Linked DNA regions of Candidatus Pseudothioglobus singularis PS1. Each later gene encodes a partner of the first gene's protein in a complex. Links are inferred from orthologs where the notes say so. Each region holds a gene or a part of one and is shown on either strand. Other genes may lie near its edges.

Evidence for each region. Proteins that work in one complex are often made in the same cells at the same time.
Region 2: the proteins of W908_RS02520 (region 1) and dapF are in contact, whole or in part, in a solved structure (PDB 5YGU), measured with the Escherichia coli proteins. The link is inferred for Candidatus Pseudothioglobus singularis PS1 from one-to-one orthologs.

The regions. Positions count from the first base shown.
Region 1 is NZ_CP006911.1:499,581-502,727, forward strand. Bases 279-3,147 are described here. They hold W908_RS02520 (RNA pyrophosphohydrolase), read right to left. Parts: upstream 2,046-3,147; coding sequence 1,512-2,045; downstream 279-1,511. Other genes in these bases: glaH (glutarate dioxygenase GlaH), read right to left, coding at 279-749; W908_RS02515 (GntR family transcriptional regulator), read left to right, coding at 849-1,517; W908_RS02525 (Bax inhibitor-1/YccA family protein), read right to left, coding at 2,045-2,704; murD (UDP-N-acetylmuramoyl-L-alanine--D-glutamate ligase), read left to right, coding at 2,767-3,147. Outside these bases: more of glaH, read right to left, coding at 1-278. UniProt on the Escherichia coli protein: Master regulator of 5'-end-dependent mRNA decay.
Region 2 is NZ_CP006911.1:829,718-832,860, forward strand. The notes cover bases 1-2,865. They hold dapF (diaminopimelate epimerase), read left to right. Parts: upstream 1-956; coding sequence 957-1,775; downstream 1,776-2,865. Other genes in these bases: bamA (outer membrane protein assembly factor BamA), read right to left, coding at 1-350; W908_RS04210 (gamma-butyrobetaine hydroxylase family protein), read right to left, coding at 503-871; W908_RS04220 (symmetrical bis(5'-nucleosyl)-tetraphosphatase), read right to left, coding at 1,772-2,575; apaG (Co2+/Mg2+ efflux facilitator ApaG/CorD), read right to left, coding at 2,584-2,865. Outside these bases: more of apaG, read right to left, coding at 2,866-2,961; 16S rRNA (adenine(1518)-N(6)/adenine(1519)-N(6))-dimethyltransferase RsmA, read right to left, coding at 2,939-3,143. UniProt on the Escherichia coli protein: Involved in the succinylase branch of the L-lysine biosynthesis and in the biosynthesis of the pentapeptide incorporated in the peptidoglycan moiety. Catalyzes the stereoinversion of LL-2,6-diaminopimelate (L,L-DAP) to meso-diaminopimelate (meso-DAP).

The DNA of each region.
Region 1 (3,147 bases):
TAGAGTCCTTGATTCATATTAGTTGGTTCTGCAAATTGATCAATGAATGACATTATGGGCTCCTCACCCTCTTCTTCAATAAAGATTGGATGCGTTGTTTTATAGCTAATATTCTTGCTGGAAGGGGAGCCCCATTGAATATCTTCTTTGGCAACTGGATGACTATGAAATTTTTCTAATTCGTCCCAGTCATCTAAGTGCAAAAGGAGTGAGCCACCTCCTTCAACATTTAATTCTAGAATTTTTTGCATAATAACCCAGTCAGTTTTCTCTTTAACGTAAGTACCATCATTATGAAGCTCCATTCTTCTATGGGCTTGACGAAGGTAGCTGTCGCTGTTGTCTTCATTCTTGACAGAGAATCTCGCATAAAATTTTCCAGACATTGAATCAAGATTTGGAAGACCTATAAGATGGGATATAGCTGTAGAAAGAAGAATATTAAAATCAATAAACTGTTCACCTACTAAATTTTTATCATTTTCATATTGAAGCAATACTGCACCAGTTTGTCGATTTTTTAAAATATCGAGTAAGCAAAGACCAAGGGTATTCTTTGTAAGTTCATTAAGGCAGTTAGCAATATAAAAACGAAGAAATGGCTTGTATTCAATTGACTGAACATCGAGATGATCAATACATTTAATAAATTTATCAATTACTTCATTATCTATTGTAAGTAACTGAAGACGGGGGCTACCCTTATGACTTAAAAAACTAAATCCGATATTATTTGTGTGTGAAATCATTGCAAATTATAAAATGTCGACATTTAGCAATTATAACTACATTTGTGATAAAATTCAAACTGAAATATCTATTTCTTAATGATTTAATTTGGTTTATAAATGACTGATTCTAGAGATAACACTGCTTCGAAAATACTGGACTCATTGAAAAATGACATTATTTCGGGTGAGTATCTTCCCAAGCAAAAGCTTCACATTAAAACATTAAAAGAAAAATATAATGTTGGTACGAGTCCGCTCAGGGAGGCTCTATCTCAATTAATGGCGAACGATTTAGTTGTCTCAAAAAATCAGCGAGGTTTTTATGTCAGTGATATCTCACTTGAAGACCTGACAGATATTTACCAGACACGAGCAAAGATAGAGTCGTTATGTATTGAAATGTCTATTGATAAAGGTGATGACTATTGGGAGGCAAATTTAATAGCAGCTTCCCACAGATTAAATAAATATAGCAAAAAAGATAAACCAGATACCAATGAGTGGCAAAGTAGGCATGGTGACTTCCATGAGGCCTTAGTGTCTGGGTGTAACTCACCTAGGCTATTTCAAATTAGAAGTTCCCTTATTGAAAAATCAAAGAGATATCGTAGTTTATGGTTAAAAGAAAATGTATCTAATGCGACAACATTGAAAATCAATCAAAATGAGCATGCAGCTCTGATGATCTTAGCCCTTGAGAGAGATAAGAAAGCTATTTCTAAGCTTATTGAAGAGCACATTATGACCCCAGTCGGAATTATCAAAAAAAGTCTATCTCAACTATAATTTAATAGCACTGAATTGTAATGGTCTAGATAGCTCATTAGGGATACTATGTTCATTGTCAAAAAGTATTGGAGCTAGTGCTTTCAGCATATCCTCGTATACATCTCTTTTAAAATTTATGACTTCATCGACCGGACTCCAGTAGTCAACCCATTTCCAGTCATCAAATTCAATATCATGGTGCAGGTTAAGAGAGATATTGTCATCGCTTGATTCTAGTTTTAATAAAAACCAGACTTGTTTTTGGCCAATGCAGGTGGGTTTTTGACTTCTTCTAATATGTTCTAATGGTAAATCATATCGAAGCCATTTGGGTGTTTTTGCAATTAATTTGACGTGCGCAGGATAGAGGCCAACCTCCTCCTCAAGCTCCCTATAGAGAGCATCTATTTCGGTTTCATCTTTATCGATTCCACCCTGAGGAAGTTGCCACGCGTCTTGTTTACACCGCTTTGCTAAGAGTATCTGCTTTTTGTCATTAGTAATTACAATACCTACGTTAGCGCGATATCCATCGCTATCTATCACTAGTCATCGCCAGAGAAAACACCTAAGAGGTGAAGCAGGCTTAAGAATAAGTTATAAATAGAAATATATAGCGTTACTGTTGCCATGATGTAGTTTGTCTCGCCACCATGAATGATATTACTGGTCTCAAACAAAATCAGCCCACTCATTAAAAGAATGAATGCAGCTGAAACAGTTAAAGATAAAGCAGGAATCTGAAAAAAGTACGCAGCGATACCTGCTAAAAATGCAACCACAATGCCAGCCGTTAAAAAGCCAGATAAAAAGCTAAAGTCTTTTTGAGATACAAGTGCATAAAAAGAAAGCGATAGAAAAATAGCTGCAGTTCCAGTCATGGCCATAGCAACAAGCTCTGCTCCGTTTGAGAAAGCAGTTGTATAGGCGCCTACTATAGGGCCCAGAGTCAGACCCATAAAGCCTGTAAGAGCGAAGACAGCAAATATTCCTGAGGCTGAGTTTCTAAGCTTTGTGACTAAAAACAAAAGCCCAAAATATCCACCAAGCGTTATCAAAAGACCAAAATATGGTAGATTGAGTGACATCGATAGATAAGCCATGAGTCCACTAAATAATAGCGTTGCAGAAAGGAGCTGGTAAGTGTTTCTTAGTGTTCGATTAATTACAATCGAACTAGAAGTTGTTTGAACATTTGTTGGCATAATAAAATAGTAAAGTAAAAGTGTAAAATATAGTCAATTTTGGTCGAAAACACAAGGTTTTCATGAAACTTATTTTAGGTTTGGGGGTTACAGGTCTTTCAGTAGCTCGTTTTTTTAATAAAAATAATATTTCTTTTCGGATTGCAGATTCCCGACAAGAGCCTCCGATGCTGAAAATTAGTAAAAATGAAAATCTACTGCATGATTTCTATTTTGGAGAATGGAATGTATCTTTATTAGATGATATTTCAGAAATCATCATCAGCCCTGGAATAGCTGAATCAGAGTTAATTGTTCGATGGGCTCGCAAAAAAAATATTTCTATCATTAGCGATATTGAACTATTTGGAAGATATGTGAAAGCGCCAATGATTGGCATCACAGGCTCAAATGGAAAGTCAACCGTGACCCAATTGCTAGGCGAAATGGCGCTTGCAAGTTCA
Region 2 (3,143 bases), 330 kb from region 1 along the record:
ATTAGCATTTTTTCTCCTTTAATCCAGTTTGAAAACCCTGAGCCAGAATCAAGGTTAATATCAAAAAACTTGATAGTAGGATTTTCTATTAAAGTAATTTTTAAGGAGTTTTCATAATTTATAACACTAATGTCTGAAAAAAGCCCAGTCTTATAAAGTGACTGAATAATAATATTACTTGAAGAATCTGTATATTCATCTCCAATTTGTAAAGGTAATTGATTTAAAAGTGTATTTTCTGAAGAATTATTTAGACCAATAAAATTAATTTCATTTATTGTATTTGAGTATGCTTTAGTTGTAAAAAATAAGAAAAGAAGAGCTAAGAATTGAGTTAATATATTTTTCATTTTTTTTACCTCTAGTAATTAAATTTCACTTTTACAAAAAAATTTATAATTAAAAATTAAAAATTAAACATTAAATATTATAGAAAAGATTTTAACAAATTAACCTAGTTAGTTGTTAATCTAACAAAAAATATTAAAAATAAGTTATTGGCTCAAATAGAAATTTTATGATAATTTTTATTATTGTCACTATTTTCTTTAACCCGATTGCAATAATCCAACCATAACTCTTCTTTATCAGCCCCCAAATGAAGTAAATAGCTCCATGAGTAGATTCCAGTAGTATGTCCATCATTAAAATGAATGGAGATAGCATAGTTACCCATTGGAACAAGTGATGATATAGATACATCTTGTTTGTTTAGTTGTAATGTTTCTTGTCCAGGACCATGACCCCTGACTTCTGCAGATGGTGAATACACTCTTAAAAACTCACTAGTCAAAGCATAATGATTATCTTTATAGCTAACTGTGAGTAACTTTTTATCCTTGCTAAGAGTGATATTATTTGGAGGAGTCATTTATAGTTAATCGAAATTTAAAGTAGCTAAATTTTATCATAGCAGTAATTGAAAAATTTACTATACAAACGGTTAAAATATATTCATGATAAATTTTACAAAAATGCATGGTTTGGGAAATGACTTTGTTGTGATGAATAATCTTGATGGGGATGTTTGCCTTTCTGTTGAAGAAATACGTCAATTGGCTGATCGTCATTTTGGGATAGGCTTTGATCAGCTCTTGATGATTGAACCAGCAACTTCTAAAAGTGCTGATTTTAGATATGTTATATATAATTCTGATGGTACTGAAGTCAGTCAATGTGGAAATGGAGCAAGGTGTTTTGCATTATATATAAAGAAAAAGAATCTTTCTTATAAAAATCCTTTAACTGTTGAAACGAATGCAGGGCTTTTAGTTCTCAATATAAATAGCGATGACACCGTAAAAGTTGAAATGGGTATGCCTAATTTTGAGCCTTCTAAAATACCTTTGAACTTAAATCAATTATCATCAGAATACAATGTTGGAGGCCATATGATTGGATCCTTGTCTATTGGGAACCCTCATGCTATTTTGATTCAAGATGAAATTGATAATATTGATGGCATTGCCTCTAAAATTCAGTCTAGCGAGTTATTTCCTGAAGGCGTCAATGTTGGTTTCATGAAGATTATAAACAAACGAGAAATTCAGTTAAGAGTGGTAGAAAGGGGGGTTGGAGAAACACATGCCTGTGGCTCTGGAGCCTGTGCTGCTGTCATTCATGGAGTAAGACAGGGGCTACTCGATTCTAAAGTCATAGTCCACTTGAATGGTGGGGATGCAACTGTAGAGTTTGATGGAGAGAAGGTCTATTTAACTGGACCTGGCAAGTTTATTTATGAAGGCTCTGTAAATCTTAGAAGTGGATTCTCTTAGATTTCTACTGAATCTTGTGAAATATAAATATTGTTTGTTAAATTATATGCGGTAAGCTGCCCGCCCCAGATGCATCCATGGTCTACAGGGTAAATATTTTTGGTATCTACATTTTTTAGTGAAGACCAATGCCCAAAAAAGATTTTTTGCTCTTTCATTAAGCGATTTTTATGAAGAAACCAGGCTTTAAAGCCTGCTGGACTTTTATCAACATTGAGCTTGTGTTCAAACTCAAGCTCTCCATCTTCCTTGCAAAATCGCATCCTCATCAAGGCGTTTATTGTGTAACGACACTTTTCCTTGATTGTAAGAGTCTCTGACCATGTGTGAGGTAAATTACCATACATCTGAGATAAAAATTCAATTAGATTTTCATTTCGAAGCTGGCTGTGAACTAATGCAGCATTATTGATGACATCTGATTGAGACCAGTTTGGTGGAACACCAGCATGAACCATTAAGGAGTCCTCATACTCGATTACTAAAGGCCTCTCAATAAGATAATCTAGCAAAGTATTTTTATCATTAGCTTCAAGAATGTCATGAAAGGTATCTTTTTTATTTGGATGTCTATCTGTAAGAGCGCAAACCAATAGATGAAAATCATGATTTCCTAGGACCATTTCTGCATTATCTTTATTCGAGTGAAGAAACCTTAGTGTTTCTAATGAATGAGAACCACGGTTGACAACATCACCTAAGAAATATAAACGATCTCTATCAATATTAAAGTTAATTTTTTTTAGCAGTGCATTTAGGCTATTAAAGCAGCCCTGAACATCTCCAATGGCATAATCCATATAACTTTCTAATGCAGCGTATGAGGTTCGCTCAATGTAAATTCAGGGATATCTGCATCAAACCTTTGGCCTATGTCGCTAATCATTCCATAAGAACCTTTCATAGTCCCTGTCTCAGTACTAATAATTGCTCCAGAGCTATATTTAAAGCTTTCACCAGGTGATAAATGTGGCTGTTGACCAATAACACCCTCACCAATTACCTCTTCAGTTTCGCCTGATTCGTCCTGAATGAGCCAACGCCTTGTCCTAAGTTGAGCGCCAGTATCACCTTGATTAGTAATCGTAATGGTATAGGCATAGGCATATTGTTTATTAAGGATATCTGATTGATCCGAAAGGTAGGTTACTTCTACATTAATTTCAATTTTGTTTTTCATAATCATTCATAAGAGTTACAAAGTTTTCAACACTTAACATTTCAGCTCTTTGAGATAGATCAATGTCAGTTTGAGATTGATTTAGAACTAATTTTAAACAATTTTTTAGTGTTTTTCGTCTTTGAGAAAATGCTATTTTAACGATCTCCTCAAGAGGCTTAGAGTTTTGAACGAGCGACTGTTTTTTA